3 regions of the Stenotrophomonas sp. PD6 genome follow, and region 1 is predicted to be linked to each of the others. Evidence: predicted binding sites of a transcription regulator. Region 1 holds the regulator's gene; each other region holds the start of a gene.

Region 1 (9,528 bases):
AGTCGATGATACACTCCGAACGTGTCGCCGCGACCCAATCCGAGGCAGCTGGCGCTAAATCGCCAATGAACGGAGACCTATGGAAACCCACGACCTGCGCAAAGTTGGCCTGAAGGTGACCCATCCGCGGATGCGGATCCTTGCCCTGCTTGAGCAGCGCAATGCCCAGCACCACCAGCACCACATGACCGCCGAAGACATCTACCGCCAGCTCCTGGAGCACGGTGACGAGATCGGCCTGGCCACCGTATACCGGGTGCTGACCCAGTTCGAGGCTGCGGGCCTGGTGCTGAAGCACAACTTCGAAGGCGGCCAGGCCGTTTACGAGCTGGACCGCGGCGGCCATCACGACCATATGGTGGACGTGGACTCGGGCAAGATCATCGAGTTTGAAAGCCACGAGATCGAAGAGCTGCAGCGCAAGATCGCCGCCGACCACGGCTACGAGCTGGAAGAGCACTCGCTGGTGCTCTACGTGCGCAAAAAGCGCAAATAACGGCGGAGCCGTTACGGTAGGTCCTGACCGTTGGTCAGGACGCTGCTGCTACGAAAACCCGGGCCAAGCCCGGGTTTTTCATTCCCCGAACACCGCCAGGTCCACCGCCTCGGCCATCGCCCGGTTGCCGGCATCGCCCGGGTGCAGGTGATCCCCCGAGTCGAAGGCGGCCGCCAGCCGGGCCGGGTCGGCCGGATCGCGCAGGGCGGCGTCGAGATCGATCACGTCATCGAACGGGGCCTCCTCGCGCAGCCAGGTATTGAGCTGGTGGCGCAGCGCGTCCTTGTCCGGGCGGTAGTAGTCGTCCAGCGGCGTGCCGGGCAGGGCACCGGCGAACGGGGTCAGGGTGGCGCCGATGACCCGTACGCCCCGGGCATGCGCCCGGGCGATCAGTGCCCCATAGCCGGCCTGGAGCTGCGCGAGGGTCGGTCGCGGCTGGTTGCGGGCGAAGGCCGTGCCCGGCCAGCTGATGTCATTGATGCCCACCAGCACCACCACGCTGGCCACGCCAGGCTGATCCAGCACGTCGCGCTGGAAGCGCGCCAGGGCGGATTCGCCCATTCCGTCACGCAGCAGCCGTCCGCCGGAAATGCCGGCATTGACGACCGCGATGCCCTGCGGCGCCAGGCGGGCGGCCAGGTGGTCGGTCCAGCGCTGGTCGCGGTCGAGGCTGGCGGTGGCGCCGTCGGTGATGGAGTCGCCGATCACCACCACGGTCCGGGACGTGGCAGGTGCCTCCACGTCGATCCCGGTCAGGAACAGCCGCGCGGTGGTGGCGGTGCCGTCGCGCAGCGCGGCGCGGGTGGTCTGGTCGCCCGGGGCGATCGCGCTGGTCTGCCGCCCATCCCAGTGGAAGGTCTGCAGCGGGGTGGGGCCGGGAACGTAGACGTCGACCTGCACGGCCTGCAGGTCGCGGGTGGGCAGGTGCAGCGGGTCGCTCAGGCGCTCCTGGCCGGGCGCGATGAGCGTGCCCGGCTGGCCGTCGAAGGACAGCGCCACCGGAACGGCGCCAGCGCTGCCGGCCACGCTGGCGGCGCCGACCCGCACTGGCGTGGTGCCGTAGGCATTGCTCAATCGCACCCGCAGGCGCGGCCCGCCCAGGCTGATCCGGGCGGTCTGGCGAAACGTCTGGTCGTTCAGCGCCGTGGGTATCCCCGCAGGAAACAGGAAATCCGCCCCCCACACCGGCTGCGGGCTGGCTTGCCAGCTGGCGACCCAGTGCAGGGGCGGGGCAGTGCCGGCAGTGGCTGGCGCTGCGGCGGAAAGGGTGAGCAGGGCGGCGGTGGCGAGGCCGGCGAATCGGTTCATGGGGGTCTCCCGTGGAAGGGATCGCCATCGTGCGCGGCCGCTCATCTGTGAACTAGACTGCCTACGGACAATCATCTGTGAACTGGATTCCCCAATGCCCGCGCCCGACATCAACCGCTCCGGCCAGCTGGAAATCTTCGTGCGTGTGATCGAGGCCGGCAGCTTCTCGGCGGCGGCGCGCGCGCTGGACATGAGCCCCTCGGCGGTCAGCAAGCTGGTGGCACGGCTGGAACAGCGGCTCGGCACGCGGCTGCTGCAGCGCTCGACCCGCCAGTTGCAGCTCACCCCGGAGGGCTGCGTGTTCTACGAACGCGGCCTGCAGGTGCTGGCCGACCTGGACGAGGCCGAACGCTGCGCCAGCGCCCATGCCGACCCGCGCGGGCGGCTGCGGGTGAACGCCAATGTGCCGTTCGGCCACCACTTCCTGTTGCCGTTGCTGCCGCTGTTCCTGGCGCGCCACCCGCAGGTGGACGTGGACCTGGTGCTGACCGACGAAGTGATCGATCTGCTGGAGCAGCGCACCGACGTGGCGGTGCGTGCCGGGCCGTTGAAGAGCTCCAGCCTGGTGGCGCGCCGGCTGGGTGCCACGCGGATGATGATCGTGGCGGCGCCTGCATATGCGGCCCGGCATGGTTTGCCGGAAGACGCGGCTGCGCTGATGGCGCACAACCGTCTGGATATCGGCCACGCACGTGCGCAGATGGGCTGGCCAGTGCGCGAACAGGGGCAGGTGCAGAGGGTGCCGACCGGTGGCAATGCACGCGCAAGCGATGGCGAGGCGTTGCGGCGGCTGGTGCTGGGCGGCGTCGGAGTTGCGCGGCTGGCGGCGTTCCAGGTGCAGGCCGATGTCGCCGCCGGCCGGCTGCTTCCGGTGCTGGAGCACGCCAACCCAGGCGACCTGGAAGACGTGCACGCCGTGTTCGTGGGACAGGGCGGGCACCTGCCGTTGCGGGTGCGCGCCTTCCTGGATTTCCTGGTGGAAAACGTGGACCTGGGCAGGCCGTTGGGGTGACCACCCACGGTAGGTACCCACCGTGGGTGGGTACGTACGCGCGTCAGGTTTCCTGCAAAAGTTTGCGCGCCGCCGCGCGGGCTTCCTTGCTGACTTCCACGCCGCCGAGCATGCGCGCGAGTTCTTCTTCGCGGGCCTTGGCATCCAGCTTCTCCACCGCGCTCTGGGTCATGCCCTCCACCGGGGCCTTGCTGACCCGGTAATGCGCGTGGCCCTTGGACGCCACCTGCGGCAGATGGGTGACGCACAGCACCTGGCGCTTCTCGCCCAGTGCGCGCAGTTTCTGGCCGACGATGTCGGCCACGGCGCCGCCGATGCCGGAATCGACCTCGTCGAACACCATGGTCGGCACCGCATCCAGGCCCAGTGCGGCGACCTCGATGGCCAGCGAGATGCGCGACAGTTCGCCGCCGGAGGCTACCTTGCGCAGGGCGCGCGGCGGCTGGCCGGCATTGGCCGCCACCAGGAACTCCACCCGCTCGGCGCCGTTCGGGTCCGGCTTGGACACGGCCTGCGGCTCGATGTCGATCAGGAACTGCCCGCCGCCCATGCCGAGCTCGCCGATCAGGGTGGTGGTGGTGTCCGACAGCGCCTTCGCGGCGGTGCGGCGGCTGGCGCTGAGCACCTCGGCCACGGTCTTCCACTGGCCGGCGGCGCGGTCGATCTCGCCCGCCAGGGCCTGCAGGCGCGCATCCGCGCCGCGCAGCTGTTCCACTTCGGCATCCATCGCGTCGCGGTGCTCGGCCAGGCCTTCCATCGGCACGCGGTGCTTGCGGGCGAGATCGTGCAGGCGACCCAGCCGGCGCTCGATGTCCTCGAACTGCTCCGGGTCGGCATCCAGGTCGTCGTGGATGCGGTCGAGCAGGGCCAGCGCCTCGTCCAGCTGGATGGCGGCGCTGTCGAGCAGGGCGTCGACCTCGCCCAGGCGGCTGTCGTGCTCCGCCACCCGGCTCAGGTCGTGGCGGGTCTGCTGCAGCAGCTGCAGTACCGAGACCTCATCGTCGCCATTGAGCCGGCCGACGGCCACGTCGCAGGCGCTGATCAGCGCGCTGGCGTGGGCCTGGCGGCGGTGGCTGCTGCCCAGGGTGGCGATCGAGGCCGGGTCCAGGTCTTCGCGGGTGAGCTCGCCGAGCTGGTGTTCCAGGTAGCCGATCCGGTCGCTGACGTCGCCCTGGCGCGACAGCGCCTCGGCTTCATCGACCAGCGCCTGCCAGCGTGCCGCGGTCTGGCGCACCTGGGCGCGCTCGGCATCGTTGCGGGCGAAGGCATCCAGCAGCGACAGCTGGGAGGGGCGCGACAGCAGGGCCTGCTGCTCGTGCTGGCCATGAATCTCGACCAGCATGGCGGCCAGCTCGGTCAGCTGCGACAGCGTCACCGGGCGGCCGTTGATGAAGGCGCGCGAGCCGCCGTCGGCACGGATGATGCGGCGCAGCTGGCACTGGTCGTCGTCGTCCAGTTCGTTGTCGCGCAGCCAGCGCCGCGCGGGGGCATCGTCGGCGGGCGCGAACTCGGCCGACAGTTCGGCGCGCGCCGCGCCGTGGCGGACCACGCCGCTGTCGGCGCGCAGGCCGGACAGGAACCCCAGCGCGTCGACCATCAGCGACTTGCCGGCGCCGGTCTCGCCTGAAACCACGGTCATGCCCGCGCCGAATTCCAGTTCGGTAGCGCGGACGACGGCAAAATCCTTGATCGATAGATGTCTAAGCATGGTCTTCGGTTCTCGAGCCGCGCAACGCTAGCATGCGCGGCGGGCGGCTCCAATCGGCATTCACTGATCGGCGGCTGCCGATCGGCCTGGCGGGCTCACTTGCCAACGCCCGGCCCAGCCATTATCTAATGTGGCGTCTCACAGGCTGATTCCATGCATCCCTCCGCGACCCACCTTGCCCCCCGTGCCCGCCACCTGCTGCGGACGCTGATCGCGCGCCACATCCAGGACGGCGAGCCGGTCGGCTCGCAGACCCTGGCGCGGCTGGCCGGGCTGGACGTCAGCCCGGCCACCATCCGCAACATCCTGGGCGACCTGGAGGACCTGGGGCTGCTCAGCTCGGCGCATGTCTCGGCCGGCCGGGTGCCGACCGCGCACGGCTACCGGGTGTTCGTGGACAGCCTGGTCAAGATGCAGCCGCCCGGCGAGGGCGAGCTGAGCCGGCTGCGCAGCGAGCTCTCCAGCGGTGCCGGCACCCAGGCGCTGCTGGGCAGTGCCTCGGAGCTGCTGTCGGCCATGAGTCATTTCGTCGGCGTGGTCGGCGCCCCGCGCCGCGAGCAGTTCGCCTTCCGCCACATCGATTTCGTGGCGCTGGATGCGCGCCGGGTGCTGGCCATCCTGGTGTTCGCCGACAACGAGGTGCAGAACCGGGTGATCGAGCCCCGCCGCAGCTGGGAGCCGGCCGAACTGGAGCAGGTGGCCAACTACCTCAACGCGCACTGCGCCGGCCGCCCGCTGGCCGAGATCCGCTCGCGGCTGCTGGTGGAGCTGCGCGAGGCGCGTTCGGAAATGGAGCAACTGCTGGCCCATAGCGTGGAGCTGGCCGAGCAGGCGATGGCGCCGCCGGCCGACGACATGGTGCTGGCCGGCCAGACCCGGCTCATGGGGGTGCAGGACCTGTCCGACCTGGACCGCCTGCGGGAGCTGTTCGACGTGTTCGCCAGCAAGCGCGAGATCCTGCAGCTGCTGGAGCGCACCATCCAGGCGCCGGGCGTGCGCATCTTCATCGGCGAGGAGACCGGGGTGATGCCGCTGGAGAACGTCTCGCTGGTCACCGCGCCGTACTCGGCCGGTGGCCAGGTGCTGGGCGTGCTGGGCGTGATCGGGCCCAAGCGGATGGCCTACGACCGCATGATCCCGCTGGTGGAAGCCACCGCGCAGGTGCTGGGGGCAGCGCTGGATGCGCCGGCCGGAGGCGGATTGTCCCGGGATCGGGCCTAAACGCGTCTCCGGCTCTTGAATCGGGTCCGGACGCCCACATAGGGGTGGGTGGAGGCGGAGAGTCACCGCCAAGGATCCGGAAATGAACCAAGATCAGCCTGATATCGCATCCCAGACCCCGGCCGCCGACGCCGCGGGTGAAACCCTGCAGCAGCAGCTCGACGCCCTGCACAACGAGCTGGCCCTGCTCCGGTCCGAGTCGCTGCGCGAGCGCGCCGACCTGGACAACCAGCGCAAGCGCGTGGCCCGCGACGTCGAACAGGCGCGCCGCTTCGCCAATGAGAAGCTGCTGGGCGAGCTGCTGCCGGTCTTCGACAGCCTGGACGCCGGCCTGAATGCCGCCGGCGCCGAGCCCAGCCCGCTGCGCGAAGGCCTGGAGCTGACCTACAAGCAGTTGCTCAAGGTCGCCGCCGACAACGGCCTGATCCTGCTGGATCCGACCGGCCAGCCGTTCAACCCGGAACACCACCAGGCCATCAGCCAGGTCGACGCGCCCGGCGCGGCGCCCGGCAGCGTGGTCCAGGTGTTCCAGAAGGGCTACCAGCTCAACGACCGCCTGCTGCGCCCCGCGCTGGTCGTGGTCGCCCGCGATTAGGTGCGTGGAGCCGGGCTCTGCCCGGCTGAATGAACAATACAGCCGGGCAGAGCCCGGCTCTACATCAGGGATGGCTTGAAAGTGTTCGCAGCGTCCCACACATCCCATTCATAACCCGGCAACTGCCGGATGTTCCCAACTTTTCAGGAGTCTCCCCCATGGGCAAGATCATTGGTATCGACCTCGGCACCACCAACTCGTGCGTGGCGATCATGGACGGCGGCAAGGCCCGCGTCATCGAGAATGCGGAGGGCGACCGCACCACGCCTTCCATCGTCGCCTACACCAAGGACGGCGAAGTGCTGGTGGGTGCCTCGGCCAAGCGCCAAGCCGTCACCAACCCGAAGAACACCTTCTACGCCGTCAAGCGCCTGATCGGCCGCAAGTTCACCGACGCTGAAGTCCAGAAGGACATCGCGCACGTGCCTTACGGCATCCTGGCCCACGACAACGGCGACGCCTGGGTCCAGACCAGCGATGCCAAGAAGATGGCGCCGCAGGAAATCTCCGCGCGCGTGCTGGAAAAGATGAAGAAGACGGCCGAAGCCTACCTGGGCGAGACCGTGACCGAAGCCGTGATCACGGTGCCGGCTTACTTCAACGACAGCCAGCGCCAGGCGACCAAGGACGCCGGCCGCATCGCCGGTCTGGAAGTCAAGCGCATCATCAACGAGCCGACCGCGGCTGCCCTGGCCTATGGCCTGGACAAGGGTGACGGCAAGGACCGCAAGATCGTCGTGTACGACCTGGGCGGCGGCACCTTCGACGTCTCGATCATCGAAATCGCCAACGTCGACGGTGAGAAGCAGTTCGAAGTGCTGGCCACCAACGGCGACACCTTCCTGGGCGGCGAAGACTTCGACAACCGCGTCATCGAATACCTGGTGGACGAGTTCAACAAGGACCAGGGCATCGACCTGCGCAAGGATCCGCTGGCCCTGCAGCGTCTGAAGGACGCCGCCGAGCGCGCCAAGATCGAGCTGTCCACCAGCCAGCAGACCGAAGTGAACCTGCCGTACGTCACCGCCGACGCCTCGGGTCCGAAGCACCTGAACATCAAGCTGACCCGCGCCAAGCTGGAAGCGCTGGTGGAAGAACTGATCAAGAAGTCGATCGAGCCGTGCCGCATCGCGCTGAACGATGCCGGCCTGCGTTCGAGCGACATCAGCGAAGTGATCCTGGTCGGCGGCCAGACCCGCATGCCGAAGGTGCAGCAGGCGGTCACCGAGTTCTTCGGCAAGGAACCGCGCAAGGACGTCAACCCCGACGAGGCCGTGGCACTGGGCGCGGCGATCCAGGGCGGCGTGCTGGGCGGCGACGTCAAGGACGTGCTGCTGCTGGACGTGACCCCGCTGTCGCTGGGTATCGAAACCATGGGCGGCGTGTTCACCAAGATCATCGAAAAGAACACCACCATCCCGACCAAGGCCTCGCAGGTGTTCTCCACCGCCGAGGACAACCAGTCGGCCGTGACCGTGCACGTGCTGCAGGGTGAGCGCGAACAGGCCCGCTACAACAAGTCGCTGGCCAAGTTCGACCTCTCCGGCATCGAGCCGGCCCCGCGCGGCCTGCCGCAGGTGGAAGTGTCCTTCGACATCGATGCCAACGGCATCCTGCACGTGTCGGCCAAGGACAAGAAGACCAACAAGGAACAGAAGGTCGAGATCAAGGCCGGTTCGGGTCTGTCCGAGGACGAGATCGCACGCATGGTCGCCGACGCGGAAGCCAACCGCGAAGAAGACAAGAAGTTCCACGAGCTGGTCCAGGCCCGCAACCAGGCTGACGCGCTGATCCACGGTACCCGTACCGCGATCAAGGAACACGGCAGCAAGGTCGGTGGCGACGTGATCGGCAACGTGGAATCGGCCCTGGCCGACCTGGAAACCGCGATGAAGGGCGACGACAAGGCGCAGATCGAAGCCAAGTCGAAGGTGCTGGAAGAGGCTGGCCAGTCGCTGTTCGCCGCCTCGGCCGCGGCCGAGCAGGGCGGTGCCGCCCCGGGTGCCGATGCCGGTGCCGGCAACAACAGCGGCGCGAACGACGATGTGGTCGACGCCGAGTTCACCGAGGTCAAGGACGACAAGAAGTCCTGATCCGGACATGACGCGGGACGTTGCGCAGGCAACGTCCCGTTGTCGTTTCCACCGGGTCCTGACCGCCGTACCCCGGTGTGCCGGGGCGCCCGACGAAAGAGCGGACCTGGTTCCGCTCTTCCGCTTTGACGAATCCCGACTTCCGGATACTGATTCACACCATGAGCAAGCGCGATTACTACGAAGTGCTGGGCGTGTCCCGCACGGCCAGCGAAGAAGAACTGAAGAAGGCCTATCGCCGTTGCGCGATGAAGCACCACCCTGACCGCAACCCCGGCGACAGCGCCGCGGAAGCGGCCTTCAAGGAGTGCAAGGAAGCCTACGAAACCCTGTCCGACGCCAACAAGCGCCGCATGTACGATGCGCACGGCCACGCCGCGTTCGAGCACGGCATGGGCGGCGGTGGCGGCCCGGGCGGCCCGGACATGGGCGACATCTTCGGCGACATCTTCGGCAACATTTTCGGGGGCGCGGGCGGTGGCCAGCGCCAGGCACGTCGCGGCGCCGACATCGGTTACGTGATGGAGCTGGACCTGGAAGAAGCGGTGCGCGGCATCGAGCGCCGTATCGAGATTCCGACCCTGGCCGAGTGCGACGACTGCCATGGCAGCGGTTCGGACGATGGCAAGGTGGAAACCTGCAGCGTCTGCCGTGGGCAGGGCCAGGTGCGCATCCAGCGTGGCATCTTCGCCATGCAGCAGGCCTGCCACAACTGCAACGGCCGTGGCCAGATCATCCAGAACCCCTGCAAGACCTGCCATGGCAACGGTCGTGTGGAAGAAGACAAGGTGTTGTCGGTGAAGGTGCCTGCGGGCGTCGATACCGGCGACCGCATCCGCCTGGCCGGCGAGGGCGAGGCCGGTCCGGCCGGCACCCCGCCAGGCGACCTGTATGTGGAAGTGCGTGTGCGCGAGCATGCGATCTTCCAGCGCGATGGCGACGACCTGCACTGCGAAGTACCGATCCGCATCTCGCAGGCCGCGCTGGGCGACACCGTGCGCGTGGCCACCCTGGGCGGCTATGCGGAAATCCGCATCCCGGCCGAAACCCAGACCGGCAAGCTGTTCCGCCTGCGCGGCAAGGGCGTGCGTTCGG
Region 2 (9,528 bases), on a different contig from region 1:
GTTGCGGTTGCCCTGGAAGCTGTAGATCACTTCATTGCGGGCACGTTCGGCCGCATCCGGCGGGTCGGACAGGTGCCAGTCGATCAGGGTCGAGAGCAGGCCCATGTAGGCCGGCGAGCTGGAGGTCTTGACGATCTTGCTGCGGTCGTCGGTCAGCTCCAGGTCCGGTTCGGATTGGCCGGTGGCCGCGTCCTTGCCGCCCTCATAACGGATGGCCATGTACATCACCGCACGCGCCATGTCGCCCTTGCGACGCCCCCATACCTCGAAGGTGCCGGTGTTGCCGTCCGGGGTGCGCACCCAGTTGGAGTTGCCCGGGTAGCCACCGCTGCCACCGCCCTGGCCGTTGTTGGCCTCGGTGGCACGCTCGCCGCAGTTGCTGTCGCACTTGGCGAACGGCTTGTTGCCGCGGTCGGCGTTCCACTGGGCATCGGTCAGGTACAGCATGTGCGTGTCGGTGTACGGGGCGTACGGCAGGCCCTTGTCGCCGGTGGTGCTGGCAAAGCCCAGCGAGTTCGGCCAGGTGTGCTCGCGGTTGTAGGTCAGCCCGCTGCCGGTGCCTGCGCGGTCGCTCACCTTGGCGTAGCTGCGGTTGCGGTAGGCGTCCAGGATGCGGCCGCTGTTGTTGGGATCCTCGTCGGCGATTTCCAGGATGGTCCAGGTGCTGGTGCCCGAGCCGCTGTAGGGGTAGGAGGTATGGCCCTTGATGGTGGCGTGCAGCGAGCAGCGCAGCTGGCTGGGGCTGGAGGTGTTGACCTTGGAATAGTAGGTGCCCGGATCCGGGTCGGGCCCCGGGCCGGGGTCGGTACCGCCGCTGGCCACGGTGAAGGCGATGCGGGTGTCGGCGGCCGGGCGTGCGCCCTGCGCGTCCTTGATGCGGGCGGCGCGGATGTCGAACCGGCAGGCCTCACCGGCCACCAGCGCGGTGTTGGTGGACAGCGTGAAGCGGGTGCCGCTGCTGGCGTGGGTGAGCGGCACCGTGCCGGACTGGCCGCAGCTCAGCGTGAACGCACCGCTGGTGACGGTCACCGTTTCACTGAAGGTCACGGCCAGATCGGCGGCGGCCGGGAAGGTCGTGGCGCCCTGTTCGGGGGTGGTGGTGCTCACCGACGGCGGGGTGTTGGGCCCGGTGCTGCCGCCACCGCTGAAGGTCTGGCCGGTGTTGCAGGCGCCGAAGGTCTGCGCGGCCGAGGCGGCCCAGGTGAAGTGCGCGTACTGGCTGCCGCTGCCGGTGAGCTGCAGCGAGGTGCCCGGCGCGGTGCTGTTGGTCTCGCTGACCGGAATGTTCTGGCTGGTCAGCCCGGCGGCCGGGCCGCCCGAGGCGGTGATGGTGCCTTCATAGCTGATGAACTGGACGACCTTGCCGCTGCCATCGACCAGCGCGATGCCGTCGTTGGGACCGTTCTGCACGCCGTTGGTGGGGTAGGTGACCGTGGCGACGCTGGCCTTGCCGCAGCCGGCGGCGGTGCCGGCCGGGACCGCGTTGTTGGCGTAGACCGTGGCGGCCGACGGGGTGCTGCCGTTGTACAGGTACAGGCGGTAGCTGCCGAGGTCCTCGCCCCCGGTGGCGACCACTTCGATGGCCTCGCCCACGTCCCCGGCGGCGGTGCTGTCGTCGTAATGCAGTTCATTGATGAAAACGTCGGCCTGGGCGGGGCTGGCAGCCAATGCCAGCAGGCACCCCAGCGATAGCGGTGTGAGCAACCTCATCTACAGCTCCTTGTGATTGGGTTTTGCCGGCCGAATCTAGCCAATCCAGATGACACATCTATCGAGATGTCGTGATCGGCACTCCGCAATGGGACGTGCGTCAAGAAATTGGCGGATGAATAGCGGGGGTCTTGGCCGCCGGGGGCGATGCGCCGGCTCCGGGGCCCGGACTGGCCCACCGCCGGACAGAAATTTCCCGGCGGCCCCTTGAAAGGGCGGGCGGCAGCACCATCTCTGCCCTGTCCCGCACTGGCGGGTTTTTTCACGAGCGTTGCTGGCAGTCACCCTGGGTGAGTGCTAATATCGCCGGACTTTTTCAGCCCAATCAATAACTTAAGAGGTCCCACATGAGCATCAAGCCGCTTCACGACCGCGTCGTGGTCAAGCCGATCGAAGCCGACGAAATCTCCGCCGGCGGCATCCTCATCCCCGACTCCGCCAAGGAAAAGTCGACCAAGGGTGAAGTTGTGGCCGTGGGCCCGGGCAAGCCGCTGGACAACGGCAGCGTCCGCGCGCCGTCCCTGAAGGTGGGCGACAAGGTCATCTACGGCCAGTACGCCGGCAGCAGCTACAAGAGCGAAGGCGTGGAATACAAGGTCCTGCGCGAAGACGACATCCTGGCCATCGTTGGCTGATTCGCCTCGCGGGGCACTGCCCCGCCGCTGACTCGTAGAGCGGGGCTCTGCCCCGCTGCCCAGATCAATGTCGCCGGGCACTGCCCGGCAATCACATAAAAAGGTAAACGCACATGGCTGCCAAAGATATTCGTTTCGGTGAAGACGCCCGTTCGCGCATGGTGCGCGGCGTCAACGTGCTCGCCAATGCCGTCAAGGCCACCCTGGGCCCGAAGGGCCGCAACGTCGTGCTGCAGAAGAGCTTCGGCGCCCCGACCATCACCAAGGACGGCGTGTCCGTCGCCAAGGAAATCGAACTGGCTGATGCGTTCGAGAACATGGGCGCGCAGATGGTGAAGGAAGTCGCGTCGCGTACCAACGACGACGCCGGCGACGGCACCACCACCGCCACCGTGCTGGCCCAGGCCCTGATCCGCGAAGGCGCCAAGGCCGTTGCGGCCGGCATGAACCCGATGGACCTCAAGCGCGGTATCGACAAGGCCGTCGTGGCCGCCGTCGCCGAGCTGAAGAACATCTCCAAGCCCACCGTCGACGACAAGGCCATTGCCCAGGTCGGCACGATCTCGGCCAACTCGGACGAGTCGATCGGCAACATCATCGCTGAAGCGATGAAGAAGGTCGGCAAGGAAGGCGTCATCACCGTCGAGGAAGGCTCGGGCCTGGAAAACGAGCTGGACGTCGTGGAGGGCATGCAGTTCGATCGCGGCTACCTCTCGCCGTACTTCGTCAACAACCAGCAGTCGCAGACCGCCGACCTGGATGACCCGTACATCCTGCTGTTCGACAAGAAGATCTCCAACGTCCGCGACCTGCTGCCCGTGCTGGAAGGCGTCGCCAAGGCCGGCAAGCCGCTGCTGATCGTCGCTGAAGAAGTCGAAGGCGAAGCGCTGGCCACCCTGGTGGTCAACACCATCCGTGGCATCGTCAAGGTCGTGGCCGTCAAGGCTCCGGGCTTCGGCGATCGTCGCAAGGCGATGCTGCAGGACATGGCCGTGCTGACCGGCGGCACCGTGATTTCCGAGGAAGTCGGCCTGTCGCTGGAGAAGGCCACCATCGCTGACCTGGGTCATGCGAAGAAGGTGCAGGTCTCCAAGGAAAACACCATCATCATCGACGGTGCCGGCAAGCAGGAAGACATCGCTGCGCGCGTGACCAACATCAAGGCGCAGATCGAAGAAACCTCGTCGGACTACGACCGTGAGAAGCTGCAGGAACGCGTGGCCAAGCTGGCCGGCGGTGTTGCCGTGATCAAGGTCGGCGCCTCGACCGAAATCGAAATGAAGGAAAAGAAGGACCGCGTCGACGACGCCCTGCACGCTACCCGTGCAGCCGTTGAAGAAGGCGTGGTCCCGGGCGGCGGCGTCGCCCTGGTGCGTGCCGTCAGCGCGCTGTCCGGCCTGAAGGGCAACAACGAAGACCAGAACCACGGCATCCAGATCGCCCTGCGCGCGATGGAAGCCCCGCTGCGCGAAATCGTTGCCAACGCCGGCGAAGAGCCGTCGGTCATCGTCAACAAGGTCAAGGAAGGCACCGGCAGCTTCGGCTACAACGCCGCCACCGGTGAGTTCGGCGACATGCTGGCCTTCGGCATCCTGGACCCGACCAAGGTGACCCGTTCGGCGCTGCAGAACGCCGCTTCGATCGCTGGCCTGATGATCACCACCGAAGCCATGGTGGCCGATTCGCCGAAGAAGGATGACGGCGCCGGTGCAGCAGGCGGCGGTATGGGCGGTATGGGTGGCATGGGCGGCATGGACTTCTGATGCCACTGCCAGCGTTCGGCTGGCACCCATCGGTCCGATGAAAAACCCCGCCGAAAGGCGGGGTTTTTTTTGTTGTCCCTCACTCCACGAACGTCTTGTTGCCGTATTCCCACGTCCATGGCGCGCCGGTCTCACCCAACACCAGGCGCACCAGCGCGGGGAACGCGGCCTCGGCGCGCACATCGTTGCCCAGGATCACCACGCAGCGCTGCCCGCGTTCGACGCACACCAGCGTGTTGCCTACCGCATCATCGTGGCCGCCCTTGTAGAACGCATGCCCCTGCGGGCCGTCGAACACCACTACGCCCAGCCCTGCGGCGAGGTCGGCACGGCGCTGTTCCGGTGGCAGCTCGTCCTGCAGGGTGGGGAACTGCGAGGCGGTGGTGATCGGCCACTGCGCACGTACCATCTCGCGTCTCGCACCGGGCGAAAGCCCTTCGCCCCGAACCAGCCCGGCAGCGAAACGCGCGATGTCGGTGATCGTGGTGTCCATCGACCCGGCCGCACGCACGCGGCTGCGTTCGTCATGCGGCTCGGTGCTGCCGTCTGCAGTCCAGCCATCGGCCAGGTTGTCCGCGAAGTCCGCACGCCAGGTCATGCTGGTACGGGTCATGCCGAAGCGGTCGAACACGCGCTGCTGCATCTGGCTGCCCACGTCCAGGCCAAGTCCCTTCTCCAGGACGAACTGCAGCAGGATCAAACCCTCGCCGGAATAGGCATAGCGCGTGCCGGGGTCGAAATGCAGGCGCAGTTTTCCCTCCGGTTCCAGGAATGCGAAGTTGGAGAAACCGCTGCGGTGACTGAGCAGCATGCGCGCGGTGAGCTGCCGCCAGCGTGGGTCGTCCTTCAGATCCGGCCACGGTGCGTAGCTTTTCTCGGCAGGGTAGTCGGGCAGCGGACGGTCCAGGTACTCGCCGATGGGGCGGTCCAGGTCCAGCACGCCTTCATCCACCAGCTGCATCACGCTATAGGCAAAGGCAGTCTTGGTCAGCGACGCGGCATACATGACGGTGTCGGGCTGCAGCGGCTCGCCGGCCGCATTGCGGTTCCCCAGAGCATGGACCTGCACGACCTTGCCGCGATCGATGACGGCCAGCGCGAGACCCTGTGCGTGGGTGGCCCGCATCAGGCGCTGCATCTCTGCTTCGACGGCAGATGCGGAAGGCAACACGGCAGGTGAATCAGCAGCGAGCGCTGCCGAGGCAGGCAACAACAGGGAGAGCATCAGGACGAACGGGCGCATGCACGGCACTCCTCCAGGACTCGCCCCGCATCCTACCGGCCGCATGTGCGCTCACCAGCGCCGAAAGTCATGCCGCCCAATGGCGTCCGGTGGTGGGTGAATGCCACCCCGCAGTTGCGAATGAAACAGTTGGCAGCCCCAAACCCCTGTGATATCAATACGCCTCAATGAACGCACGCCACGCCAATTCCTACTTTTGGTATTACTTTCCGAAGCCACCGGCGGAGGAAGGCATGCGCTCACCCTGAAGAAACTTCAGACGCATTCCCGAAAGCCGCCAGCGCACCTGGCGGCTTTTTTGTTGCCGCCGCGCTGGGGACCCCCACCTTCCAGGAGACACCCCCCATGCCCCCCCACACCGACGACCTTCGCATCCGAAAAATCGAGCCGCTCACGCCGCCGGCGCAGCTGCTGACCCTGCTGCCCTGCGACGATGAAGCGTCTGCCACGGTAAGCGCCTCGCGCGCCGCCCTGCACGAGATTCTGCACGGCCGCGACGACCGCCTGGCCGTGGTGATCGGCCCGTGCTCGATCCACGACCCGGTGGCCGCCATCGAATACGCACAGCGGCTCAAGCCGCTGCGTGACGCCTACGCCGACGAGCTGGAAATCGTCATGCGCGTGTACTTCGAGAAGCCGCGCACCACCGTGGGCTGGAAGGGCCTGATCAACGATCCGGACCTGGATGGCAGCTTCCAGATCAACAAGGGCCTGCGCGTTGCGCGCGGCCTGCTGCGCGACATCAACAAGCTTGGACTGCCGGCCGGTGTGGAATTCCTCGACGTGATCTCGCCGCAGTACATCGCCGACCTGGTGGCCTGGGGCGCGATCGGTGCGCGCACCACCGAAAGCCAGGTGCACCGCGAACTGGCCTCCGGGCTATCGTGCCCGGTAGGCTTCAAGAACGGCACCGACGGCAACATCAAGATCGCCGCCGATGCGGTGGGCGCGGCCTCCAACCCGCATCACTTCCTGTCGGTGACCAAGCAGGGCGACACCGCCATTGTGGCCACCGCCGGCAACCCGGACTGCCACGTGATCCTGCGCGGCGGCAAGGTGCCCAACTTCGACGCGGCCAGTGTGGATGCCGCCAGCCAGACCCTGGCCAAGGCGCAGTTGCCGGCGCGGCTGATGATCGATGCCAGCCATGCCAACAGCAGCAAGAATCCCGAGAACCAGCCCAAGGTAATCGCCGATATCAACGCGCAGCTGGCGGCGGGCGAGGACCGCATCGTGGGTGTCATGGTGGAAAGCCATCTGGTGGCCGGCCGCCAGGACCTGGTCGAGGGCGAACCGCTGGTCTACGGCCAGAGCATCACCGACGGCTGCATCGGCTGGGACAGCTCGCTGGCCGTGCTCGAATCGCTGGCCCAGGCAGTACGTGCGCGTCGCGCGCGCCGGCTGAGCGAAGCAGCCTGACCCCAGGCCGCCGTAGAGCGGGGCTCTGCCCCGCTACACGACACCGCACCTACTGAAAATGCCGGTTCTGCCAATAAAATCAATTGGTTGGATTTTCCGCTGTCACGCACACTGTCGGCCTGCCTTGAGTTCTTGACGGAGTGTGTCTGCGATGAACACAAATGAAGAGTGGTTGTCAGATCGTCCCGCGGGCACGACCAGCAACGTCTTGGCGATCCGCGTGCCTGCAAAAAGAGGCGCGCCCGACCGACACGCGGATCAGACCCAGTTCGTGCTGAGCACTGATAACCTGCGGCGCTTCAACGCTGCACTTGGTGCATCCCTCGAAGACAATGCGGCCATCTGTCGCCTGCTGAGCTACAAGGCGCCTTGGGACCGCTGAGCACGGACGAAGCCACACGCCACATGAGAAGGTCACCGGACTAACAGTCCGGTGCTACCGTTCGTGTATCGCGACAAGGCGCATTGATTCTCAATGCACCTCGTCGCGGTACACGAACTTTGGCATCTCCCACTTGAAGTGGATCGCCAGCAGCCGGAACGCGAAGCCGCCGCCCAGGCACCACAGGGTGGCGGCGTTGAGCGAGACACCCAGTTCCAGCAGGCCCAGCCAGGCCGCGCCGGTCAGCAGGGTGATCACTGCATAGAGTTCCTTCTGGAAAATCAGCGGCACTTCGTTGCACAGCACGTCGCGCAGCACGCCGCCGAACGCACCGGTAAGCATGCCGGCGATCAGCACGATCGGCACCGAATGCCCGCCGTCGCGCGCGACCGCGCAGCCGATCAGCGTGAAGGCGATCAGTCCCAGACCATCCAGCACCAGGAAGGTGCGGCGGAAGTGGTGCATCCAGCGCGCGATCCAGGTGGCGATCAGGGCGGCGCAGATGGTGAAGCCCAGGTACTCCGGGTGCTTCACCCAGCCCAGCGGGTAATGGCCGAGCACGATGTCGCGCAGTGAACCGCCGCCCAGGGCGGTGACGCAGGCGATGATCACCACGCCGAACAGGTCCATGCGCCGCCGCCCGGCGGACAGCGCCCCGGTCATGGCTTCGGCGGAAATGGCGATGAGGTAGATCAGTGACAGCAGCATGGGCGGCTCCGGGTACGGCACAGGCGGGGACGGAACGCGCACGGGCCACGCCAGCGCCGTAGCACTGTCGCAGGGTGGGATTCCGTTGCCGCTCCCGCTGTCCTTTTGCCTGAGAGTTCAGTGGCCAGGCCACGTGCCCCTTCGGCGGGTCATTGAAGACCTCTCTCCAGATCGGCGTGTTGGATGCATGGTTGGTGGCGTATCGAGCCACCGGCCTGAGCGATTATGGGAGCCTGCGCCTTCGGCGGGCGCCAGCGCGGCGCCTCTCTCCTGCATCCGGGGCGGATTCTAGCAGCCAGCGCCGCCATGGAGGTGGATAATCCCGGTATGCCCGCTGAACCCGCCCCCTGGTACGTCTACCTGCTGGAATGCCGCAACGGCAGCTACTACGCCGGCATCAGCAACGACGTGGACGCCCGCTTCCAGGCCCACCTGGCCGGCAAGGGCGCGCGCTACACGCGGGCAAACCCGCCGCTGAGGGTGTTGGCCATGCGCGCCTACCCGGATCGCTCAGCGGCGTCGAAGGCCGAATGCGAACTCAAGCGGCAGCCACGCGACCGCAAGCTCGCCTGGCTGCAGGCGATTGCGGAGCCGCCCGGGTGAGCGTGCTCGGCAGTGCACTCACGGCAGCGGTAGCGGTGCTCCTGCTGCCCACCGGAATTGACTGCTGAGCGGTGCGACATGGGAAGATCGCGTTGTCCCCCTGCCGCCACTGGAAACCCATGTCACGCGACCTCACGCAGTACCCCGAAGACGAGAACGGCGACGTGCTGTGGAAGATGCTGCAGGACGGGGATGACCTCTCCATCGCGCGGGAGGTCGATTTCGCGGTGATCTTCCCCGATGAAGAGGCCGCCATCCGTTTCTCGGTGCACCTGCTCCGCAACGAACAGAAGGTGTCGCTCTCTGCCTACGAAGGCAACGACGACTTCCCCTGGCAGGTGCTGGTGCATCCGCTGATGGTGCCGACCCACGACAACGTTGCCGGGTTCGAAGCGTTGCTGGAATCGGAGGCGGCCAAATTCGAGGGCCGCATCGACGGCTGGGGCTGCATGGTGCAGGACTGAGCCCCGGTCGGCATGCCATGACCCTCAACGACAGCGACAAGGCCCGGGCAATGCTGGGCAAGACGGTGCTTGCCGGCATCACTTACCTGGATGCCGACGGCAACGCGCTGGAGCATCGCCAGTTCGCGGGCGAAGTGCTGCGCATCAACGACGACGAGGGCGTGGTGCTGGCCAGCGCGGTGGACGGCGAGGAACTGTTCCTGCCGCCCACGCTGGACCACTACACGCCAGCCGCACCGGGCGATTACACCTTGCGCTCGATAGCGCTGACGATCAGCAACCCGGATTACCTGTGTACCTGGGACGTGCATCTGGCGCGTGGCAATGACGCCGACGTGGGCGAGTGAATGCTGCAGCGTGATCTGAACGACAGCGACGCATGGCGTCGCTCTACGAATCAGCGTTCTTCGTTGCCGCGTACCCGCCGGTCCTCCTGGTCATCGCCAAAGATGATCCGCGCGCTGCGCTGGTAGCTCCAGTACGCCACCGCCCAGTTGAGCAGCACCACGATGCGGTTGCGGAAGCCGATCAGGAAGAACACGTGTGCGGCCAGCCAGAACCACCAGGCCAGCACGCCGGACAGCTGCAACCGCCCAAGGTG
Region 3 (9,528 bases), on a different contig from region 1:
GCCCCGGGCTTGCGGGGCTCGGCGGATGTGCCGGATGGGGCCGCCAGCGGCAATATCGGCCGGGCGACGCCCGCCACCGGCCCCCACCGCCTACAATATTGGCCCCGCTCCGCTGCCGATTGCCCCGTCCCCATGACTGCTGATCTGTTGCCCGTTCGCCGGGCCCTCCTGTCCGTCTCCGATAAAACCGGTCTGATCGACCTGGCCCGTGCCCTGGCCGCCCGCAACGTGGAGCTGCTGTCCACCGGCGGCACCGCCAAGGCGATCCGCGAGGCCGGCCTGCCGGTGAAGGACGTGGCCGATGTCACCGGCTTCCCGGAAATGATGGACGGCCGGGTCAAGACCCTGCACCCGCTGGTGCACGGCGGCCTGCTCGGCCGCGCCGGGCTGGACGAAGCGGTGATGGCCGAGCACGGCATCGGTGCGATCGACCTGCTGGTGCTCAACCTGTACCCGTTCGAGTCGGTCACCGCCAAGGCCGACTGCACACTGGAAGACGCGGTGGAGAACATCGACATCGGCGGCCCGGCCATGCTGCGCTCGGCGGCCAAGAACTTCGCCCGCGTCACCGTGGCGACGGATCCGGCGCAGTACGCCGAGCTGCTGGCCGAGCTGGACGCCAACGATGGCAAGCTCTCCGCTGCGAAGCGTTTCGCGTACTCGGTGGCCGCGTTCAACCGCGTGGCGCAGTACGACGCGGCGATCAGCAACTATCTCTCGGCCGTGACCGCCAGTGATGCCGCCGTGCCGGTGCGCACCGAGTTCCCCGCGCAGATGAATTCCAGCGTGGTGAAGGTGATGGACCTGCGCTACGGCGAGAACCCGCACCAGGCCGGCGCGTTCTACCGCGACGTGCACCCGGTGCCGGGCACGCTGGCCACGTTCCAGCAGCTGCAGGGCAAGGAACTGAGCTACAACAACCTGGCCGATGCGGACGCGGCGTGGGAATGCGTGCGCCAGTTCGACGCGCCGGCCTGCGTGATCGTCAAGCATGCCAACCCGTGCGGCGTGGCCGTGGGCGCCGGCAACGGCGATGCCTACGAGCTGGCCTACGCCACCGACCCGACCAGCGCCTTCGGCGGCATCATCGCCTTCAACCAGCCGCTGGATGAAGCCACCGCCAAGGTGATCCTGGACCGCCAGTTCGTGGAAGTGCTGATCGCGCCGGATTACGCGCCGGGCGCGCTGGAATACGCGCAGAAGAAGGCCAACGTGCGCGTGCTGCGCATTCCGCATGGCGAGGGCCGCAACAGCTACGACACCAAGCGCATCGGCTCGGGCCTGCTGGTGCAGAGCGCGGACAACCGCGGCATGACGCGCGATGAACTCAAGGTGGTCAGCAAGCTGGCCCCGACCGAGAAGCAGTTCGCCGACCTGCTGTTCGCCTGGAGCGTGGCCAAGTTCGTGAAGTCCAACGCGATCGTCTACGCCAAGGACAACCGCACCATCGGTGTGGGCGCCGGGCAGATGAGCCGGGTGTACTCGGCCCGCATCGCCGGCATCAAGGCCGCCGACGCGAACCTGGTGGTGGAAGGCTCGGTGATGGCCTCCGACGCGTTCTTCCCGTTCCGCGACGGCATCGACGCCGCCGCCGCCGCCGGCATCAAGGCGGTGATCCAGCCGGGCGGTTCGATGCGCGATGCGGAGGTGATTGCCGCCGCCGACGAGCATGGCCTGGCGATGGTGTTTACCGGCGTGCGTCACTTCCGGCATTGATCGTTGGGCGTAAGGTGGGTGCCGACCGGGTGTCGGCACCGACGGGCGGTTCTTGATCTGAGCTAAGGGTGATCGCATGACGGACAACCACGGCGAGCTGATTCTGTACCGCACCGACGACGGGCGGACGGACGTTCATCTGCGCGCCGAGGGGGGGACCGTCTGGCTGACGCAAGCTGAGATGGCCGCCTTGTTCGAGACCTCTCCTCAGAACGTCACCCAGCACATCCAGTCAGTCTACGAAGACGGTGAGATCGATGAATCCGCAACTTGTAAGGATTACTTACAAGTTCGCCGTGAGGGGAATCGCGAGGTACGTCGCAGCGTGAAAACGTACCGGCTTGAGCTGATCATGGCAGTGGGCTTCAGGGTGCGGTCGCCTCGCGGTGGTCAGTTCCGTCGTTGGGCCGCAGATGCCCTGTCTCAGTATCTGGTCAAAGGCTTCCTGCTTAACGACGAGCGGCTCAAGGACGCCGAACGCGCAGACTATTTCAAAGAGCTGCTTCGCCGCATCCGCGACATCCGCAGTTCGGAGAAGCGGTTCTACCAGACGCTTCGCGATCTGTTCAAACTCAGCAGCAGCGATTACGACGGTACGACGGCGACCGCCAAGACCTTCTTCGCCACCATCCAGAACAAGCTGGTCTACGCCATCACTGGCTGCACTGCCGCGCAGTTGATCGTTGAGCGTGCCGATCCCGGCGCAGCCCAGCTTGGCCTGACCAACTGGTCGGGCGAAAAACCCCGCAAGTCCGACGCAGTAGTGTCCAAGAACTATCTGTCGCAGCCGGAACTCGAACAGCTCAATCGGTTGGTCACCATGTTCCTTGACTTTGCCGAAGATCGCGCCGAACGCCGCATCGAAACGCGCATGGCCGATTGGATCAAGCAGACCGACCGCTTCCTGGACTTCAACGAACGCGCCATTCTCGACGGCCCCGGTCGCGTCTCGAACCAGCAGATGGAAGCGATCATCACCGAGCGCTACAAAGCGTTCGATGCGTCGCGCCGTGCGCAGGAGAAGCTTGCCGCCGATGCGGAGGCAGAGCTCGACATGCAACTGCTGCAGGCCGAAGCAAAGCGCCTGAGCTCCCGTGAACAACCCGTCTGACTCCCGGCCTCACCACCACTTTTTCTTACCGTTACCCAGGATCGCCCTCAATGAAAATCCTCGTCATCGGCTCCGGCGGCCGTGAACATGCCCTGGCCTGGAAGCTGGCCCAGTCGTCCCGCGTTACCGAGGTGCTGGTTGCGCCGGGCAACGCCGGTACGGCGACCGAGGCGGGTTGCCGCAACGTGGCGGTCAAGGTCACCGATCTGGACGGCCTGCTGGCGCTGGTGCAGGCCGAAGGCGTCGAGCTGACCGTGGTGGGCCCGGAAGTGCCGCTGGTGGCCGGCGTGGTCGATCGCTTCCGTGCGGCCGGGCACCGCATCTTCGGGCCCACCGCCGCCGCGGCGCAGCTGGAGGGCAGCAAGGCCTACGCCAAGGACTTCCTGGCCCGGCACAACATTCCGACCGCGTTCTACGCGGTACACACCGACGTGGACGCGGCGCTGGCCTACCTGCGCGAGAAGGGTGCGCCGATCGTGGTCAAGGCCGACGGCCTGGCCGCCGGCAAGGGCGTGATCGTGGCGATGACGCAGCAGGAAGCCGAGGATGCGGTGCGCGACATGCTGTCGGGCAATGCATTCGGCGATGCCGGCGCGCGCGTGGTGATCGAGGAATTCCTCGACGGCGAGGAAGCCAGCTTCATTTCGATGGTGGACGGCACCACGGCACTGCCGATGGCGACCTCGCAGGACCACAAGCGCGTGGGCGACGCGGACACCGGCCCGAACACCGGCGGCATGGGTGCCTACTCGCCTGCGCCGGTGGTCACCGATGAAGTGCATGCACGCGTGATGCGTGAGGTGGTGAACCCCACCGTGCAGGGCATGATTGCCGATGGCATTCCGTTCACCGGCTTCCTTTATGCCGGCCTGATGATCGATGCCAGCGGCGCGCCGAAGGTGATCGAATTCAACGTGCGCTTCGGCGACCCGGAGACCCAGCCGGTGATGCTGCGCCTGCAGTCGGACCTGGTGGAACTGGTGGAAGCGGCGATCGATGCACGGCTGGACAGCGTGCAGGCGCAGTGGGATCCGCGCCCGTCGCTGGGCGTGGTAATGGCCGCCTCGCCGTACCCGGAAACGCCGATCACCGGCGACGTCATTCATGGCCTGGACCAGGTGCCGGCCACGGCCAAGGTGTTCCATGCCGGCACCACGCTGGATGCGCAGGGCCAGGTGCTCAGCGCCGGTGGCCGCGTGCTGTGCGTGGCCGCGCTGGGCGACAGCGTGGGCGCTGCGCAGGCCAATGCGTACGCGGGCGTGGCGAAGATCTCGTGGGAGCACGAGTTCCACCGCAACGATATCGGCTGGCGTGCGATTGCGCGCGAACAGGCGTAAGGACTGCGTAACGGTGAGCGCGCGGCAACAAAAAACCCGGCATCGCCGGGTTTTTTGTTGGGTGCAGTGCCACCGGATTACGCGGTGAACAGCGCCTTCATCTTCTTCAGCGCGTTCGCCTCGACCTGACGGATGCGTTCGGCAGAAACGCCGTACTCATCTGCAAGCTCCTGCAGGGTGACCTTGCTGTCCGCGTCCAGCCAGCGACGGCGGATGATGTCGCGCGAGCGGGCATCCAGTTCGGCCAGGCCTTCGCGCAGCAGCTGCAGCTGGTTGTCTTCACTGTCGGCACGTTCGTAGGCCATGGACGGGTCCTCGTCCTGGGCCATCAGATAAGCAGCCGGCGACGGTGGTGCACGCTCTTCGTCTTCATCGGCGGGCGCGTCGAAACCGATATCGCGACCCGACAGGCGCGACTCCATTTCCAGCACTTCGCGTTCGGAGACGTTGAGGTCCTTGGCCACCGCACTGACTTCCGCCGCGTTCATCCAGCCCAGGCGGGTCTTGGACTTGCGCAGGTTGAAGAACAGCTTGCGCTGCGCCTTGGTCGTGGCGACCTTGACGATGCGCCAGTTCTTGAGAATGAACTCGTGCATTTCGGCACGGATCCAATGCACGGCGAACGACACCAGGCGCACGCCCATTTCCGGGTCGAAGCGCTTCACGGCCTTCATCAGGCCGATGTTGCCTTCCTGGATCAGGTCGCCCAGCGCAAGGCCGTAGCCGTTGTAGCCACGGGCCACGTGCACCACGAAGCGCAGGTGGGAATGGACCAGTTCGCGCGCGGCGTCCAGGTCCTGGTCGTCGCGGAAGCGGCGCGCCAGGTCCTGCTCGTCATCGACCGTCAACACCGGGATCTGGTGCACGGCGCCGATGTAGGCGTCCAGCGAACCGAGCGCACTGGGAATCGGAAGATTGTTTGCCACAAGGGCAGTAGACATGTTCTGGCTCATAGTCTTCATCTTAGCAGTCCGGGATTTGGACTGCTAAAGGGTTAAAAAGTTCCAGCGTCCTATAGGTGCAACACTGGCGCAGATCACCTGGATAACGTACCGCGAAATGGTGACAGTGGCGAGTGCACCACGATCACACCATATTCCCTTGTAAATCAGGATGATACGAGAGAAAACGTCACGCCCGCGTCGTTTTGGGCCGGACAATCCCACGCCCCTGAGCCCATTCAGCATGAAAACGTTGCCAGGCATTCAGCCCTGCGGCCCCGCCGACATGAACGCCGGCCCAAAGGCGGAGGCCTGCGGCCCCCAGCCAGGCATGGCCAGGCTCTACCGGGGCGACGCAAGCGCGCCGCACCCGAAGCCGAAAGCCCAACGCCAAGGCAAGGGCCTTCGGCCCCAGCCAGGCAGAGCCTGGCGCTACGAGCCCGAAGCAAACGCACACCAGCCGAAGGCAAGAGCGAAATGCCCGGTAGTGCCACCCCATGGGTGGCAGGCCAGACAATGACGAAGGTAGATGGGTGGCAGACCAGACAATGACGGAGGAGGTGCGTGGCAGACCAGACAATGACGAAGGTGGTACGTGGCAAAACGCAAACCCACCGAAGCCGACCGCCGAAGCCGCAATGCCCGGTAGTGCCACCCCATGGGTGGCAGGCCAGACAATGACGAAGGTAGATGGGTGGCAGGCCCAGCAATGACGAAGCCGAATGGGTGGCAAGTCGACAATGACGAAGCTGATGCGTGGCAACCCCCACACAACACCAAATCTAATAATACCCAGCCATATTCAAGAAGAACCCCTTCTGGTCATACCGCAGCTCCGTCATGTCATCACTGAACTCGGTGAAGTTGTACCCCACCCCCACCTTGAAGTTCTCCCCCACCCGGCGGTCCACACCCAGCAGCCAGCCCTTACGCACGCCACCATCGCGCACCTTCAGCCAGCGATGCTCGGCCAGCCCTTCCCATTCGGCGAACAGGCGGTAGCGCAGCTGCAGCGCGGCGAAGTCGGCGCGGCTGTCCAGCCAGGCGCCCTCACCGCGTCCGGTGCGGTAGTCGCCCCAGCGCGAGGCCAGCTTGGCGGCCAGCTCCCAACGCACGCCGATCTGGCGGATGCCCTCCAGTGACAGCACCTGCGAACGCTGGTCATACAGATTGCCGCCCTCCTGCCCCAGCGACGCCACGTCGTAGAGATAGGTGAACTTGCCGAAGCCCGCCCAGCGCGTGTTGTCGTGCGGGCGCCACGCGAAGCCCACGTTGGTCTCCACCAGCTTGGCGTCGGCCACCGGGTTGATGCGGTCGTCGGTGTCGGCGTAGTTGGCGCGCAACGCGAAGCGCCAGTCCTCGTTGAGCTTGTACAGCAGGCGGTTGGTGGTGACCCACTGCTCGCGCTGCTCGGCACCGCTGTCATGCCGGTATTCCAGCTTGCTGCTCCACTGCGTCACCGCGTCGGTGCGGCCGCCGCTGACGCTGTACGCGCGACGGTCGATGCGGCCGGCGGTGGAGTCGAGCTGGCCGTCCATCAGCGTGAAGCCCAGGTTCCACCCCTGCGCGGGATAGAAATCCATGCCGAAGGTGTGCACCAGCCCGGCGCTGTCCTGGCGGCGGTCCTTGAGGTACTGGCTCTCGTTGTAGACGTTGACCTGGTTGCTCAGGCGCCAACGCTGGCCGATGGTCCAGCCGCTCTGCAGGCCGGTGTCGAACAGCGGGTCGGTGCCGGTGCGGTCGGTGCTGTAGCTGTAACTTCCGTACAGGCTGTGGTCGGGTGCCATGCGGTACTCGGCGTCCACCTTGGCACCATTGCCGCGGCTGCCGGTGCTGGCTTCCGCACCCACGCTGCTGCGGTCGCCGAACAGATAGCGCGCGCCCAGCGTCAGCAGGTTGTTCTTCTCGTAGGCGCCGCCGTCATCGTCCAGCGTGACCTGGCCGGTGCTGTACAGCTCCCACGAGGAACCGAAGCGCTGGCGGTAGCCGATCGCGGCGAGCAGTGCATCCACGTCCTGTGTCTGCTGTTCTTCGCGCACGCGGCGCAGCTCGCCCGACAGCTGGCCGTCGTTGCCCAGCCGCCACTCCGCGGTGAGCTGGGTCTGCTCCAAGGCCAGCTCGCCCTGCTCGGTACGGGTGTGCCGGCCATACAGGCTGAAGTCGTCGTTCAAGTAGCCGAGGAACTCCGCGCCGTATTCCTGGATCGGCTCGCCGGTGTCCTGCCGCGCTACCGAGAAGCCCGCGTCCACGTCGCGCCACCAGGCACCCAGGCTCCAGTCCTGGGCGGTCCACCCCAGTTCGCGCAGGTTGGCCCGCGCCTCCACGGCGCTGGCCGTGCCCGAGCGGCGGCCTTCATACGGGTTGCGACGGATGAAGCTGAGGCCGCCGTTGTCCGAATAGAACACCGGTGCAGCCGTGGCATCGGTGCGCGTCTGTTCCATCTTCAGATAGGTGCCGCGCCCCGCCTGCAGCGTGAGGTCGGCGCCCTTGAGGCTGTAGTTCTCGCCGCTGCGGTTCTCGTCGATCCAGGTGCCGCCGATCGCCACGTGGTCGCCCAGCCACTGCCGGCCACGCGCACCGTAGGTCACGTCGTCGCTGCTGAAGCCCAGCGGCACGTACTCGTAGTCCACCAGCAGCAACTGGTCGTAACCATCCAGCGGCATGTCGCGGGTGATGCTGCGGACGTTTTCGCGGGTCAGCTGCGCCAGCGGCCGGGTCAGGATCAGCCGTCCCTGCAGATCGTCGATCTCGTAGTCCACGCCTTCCTGCAGGGTCGCGCGGGTTTCGGTGCGGCCGGTGGTGCGGTCGCGCACTTCCAGCACCACCTGCTCCGAGCCGGGCAGAACGTCGGTGTGGCGCAGGTAGTACAGGCTGCCACCGGTGCCGAGGAACTCGCTGTGACCGGGTGCGGACTGCGCTTCCGAACCGAATACCTTCAGCTGCGAGCGCGCCTCGCCCAGCGGGGTGGCCTCGAGCGAGCGCCAGTTCAACGCGCCGCCGTACAGCGAACGCACGTACTGGCCGTACTCGGTGCCGGTGATGCCGGTCGCGAAGTTGCCCCACAGCGCCTGGCTCTGGTCCCAGTCCACACGCAGGTACAAACGTCCCTGCGTGTCCACGTCGCGGTAGGTGGTGGAGTCATCGCCATACACCGGGTAGTACAGGTCCGGATCCAGGCGGCGGAACACGTCCTGTGCGTCGGCCTGGGTGAAGTCGCGGAACAGGTACTTGAGTTCGCGGTCCTGGGTATCGGCCTGCGCGGTCACCAGATACTTGCCGCGCATTTTTCCCTTCAGATAGAACGCCAGCCGCCCCTCGCTGAGGAAGCCGTCGTCGTCGCGGTTGTCGGCGGCCAGTGGCTGCACGTTGCCGCTGGCACTGTTCTTGGACAGGGTCACGTCGGCGATGGCGACCAGGAACAGGTAGCGGCCGGTGACGTCCACGTCCAGCTGGCGCTGCGCATCGGGCACGTCACGCGAGCCTACGTTGACGTCGTAGCGGTGCTGGCCGACCGGCTCGAGGAACTCGGCGGCGAACTTCTGCTCCAGATCGACCGGGAAATCCTGGCCATTGATGCGCACGCGGCTGTTGGGCTCCAGACCACGCCCGTACAGGCGAACGCGCGAGCCGTGGATCGGAATGTTCTGCAGCCGCAGCATGCTCTGGCCGTAGATGCTGTTGCTCACCTGCAGGTCCTGCGCGCCTTCGCCGTCCAGGGCCTGGCCGAGGGTCTTCTGCACGTTGTCGCGGGTGACCTGCAGGCCGCGGTCGAAGTCTTCCGGGGTGACCAGCTGGATGCGCTGGATGCGGGTTTCATCGAACGCGCCGCCGGCACCGTAAGCGCGAGCGACGTAGATCAGGTCATCGCCGGTGCGCAGCTTGATCTGCGCCGGGACCTCGCCGTTCCACTCCGCATCGCCCACGTAGTCCGCCGGCAGATCGATCCGCGCCAACGGGGTGACCAGGTCGGTATCGGTGCCCCGATACAGCGTCACTTCGAGCTTCTGGATGAACGAAGCGTAGTTGTTGTAGCTGTGGAAGCGCAGCGGACGCACGATCCGGCCGTTTTCGAACGGTACGGTGGCGGCCGCCTGCACGCTCAGGCTGGGCGGCACCATGGTGGGATCTTCGGTGGCCCACACCACACCGCCGTTGGGCAGCTCGGCCATGAACTGGCCATTGGGCGTGGCGACATCCGGCGTTGTCGCCGGTCCCTGAGGCACGGCGCCCACGACGGGTGCATCGGCATCGTCGCGGATGCGCATGAGCAGGCCGTCGTCACTGCGGCAGCTGTCGCCTTCGCAGCGGACCGACGCGGGCGGGTCGGCCGGCAGGGTCTGCTGGGCGAAGGCCGGCGACGCGGCCAGCAACAGCACGCCTACCACACGTACGGCGAAACGGGAGGAAATCGGAGTCGGGCTCA

The links. The regulator HrcA, encoded in region 1, represses chaperone genes, less so after heat shock. The targets are predictions, from matches to a motif close to TTNGCACTCNNNNNNNNNGAGTGCNAA.
Region 2: the regulator HrcA is predicted to act here: its motif matches at 1,985-2,011, upstream of ACOZHM_RS20510 (co-chaperone GroES).
Region 3: the regulator HrcA is predicted to act here: its motif matches at 5,128-5,154, upstream of rpoH (RNA polymerase sigma factor RpoH).

What each region holds. Positions count from the first base shown of each region.
Region 1 is NZ_JBLZQD010000021.1:29,317-38,844, forward strand. Features, by position in the region: gene fur (ferric iron uptake transcriptional regulator) at 80-496, shown strand; gene ACOZHM_RS19470 (SGNH/GDSL hydrolase family protein) at 575-1,804, opposite strand; gene ACOZHM_RS19475 (LysR family transcriptional regulator) at 1,899-2,816, shown strand; gene recN (DNA repair protein RecN) at 2,860-4,524, opposite strand; gene hrcA (heat-inducible transcriptional repressor HrcA) at 4,678-5,745, shown strand; gene grpE (nucleotide exchange factor GrpE) at 5,828-6,340, shown strand; gene dnaK (molecular chaperone DnaK) at 6,499-8,433, shown strand; gene dnaJ (molecular chaperone DnaJ) at 8,595-9,528, shown strand, end outside.
Region 2 is NZ_JBLZQD010000031.1:244-9,771, forward strand. Features, by position in the region: gene ACOZHM_RS20505 (endonuclease) at 1-1,710, opposite strand, end outside; gene ACOZHM_RS20510 (co-chaperone GroES) at 2,058-2,345, shown strand; gene groL (chaperonin GroEL) at 2,459-4,108, shown strand; gene ACOZHM_RS20520 (serine hydrolase domain-containing protein) at 4,188-5,351, opposite strand; gene ACOZHM_RS20525 (3-deoxy-7-phosphoheptulonate synthase) at 5,697-6,770, shown strand; gene ACOZHM_RS20530 (hypothetical protein) at 6,922-7,152, shown strand; gene ACOZHM_RS20535 (trimeric intracellular cation channel family protein) at 7,243-7,860, opposite strand; glycine riboswitch at 7,950-8,040, opposite strand; glycine riboswitch at 8,061-8,143, opposite strand; gene ACOZHM_RS20540 (GIY-YIG nuclease family protein) at 8,167-8,463, shown strand; gene ACOZHM_RS20545 (ribonuclease E inhibitor RraB) at 8,583-8,927, shown strand; gene ACOZHM_RS20550 (hypothetical protein) at 8,945-9,274, shown strand; gene ACOZHM_RS20555 (NAD(P)/FAD-dependent oxidoreductase) at 9,325-9,528, opposite strand, start outside.
Region 3 is NZ_JBLZQD010000002.1:617,103-626,630, reverse strand. Features, by position in the region: gene purH (bifunctional phosphoribosylaminoimidazolecarboxamide formyltransferase/IMP cyclohydrolase) at 133-1,716, shown strand; gene rhuM (RhuM family protein) at 1,793-2,827, shown strand; gene purD (phosphoribosylamine--glycine ligase) at 2,878-4,164, shown strand; gene rpoH (RNA polymerase sigma factor RpoH) at 4,242-5,117, opposite strand; gene ACOZHM_RS05510 (hypothetical protein) at 5,888-9,528, opposite strand, start outside.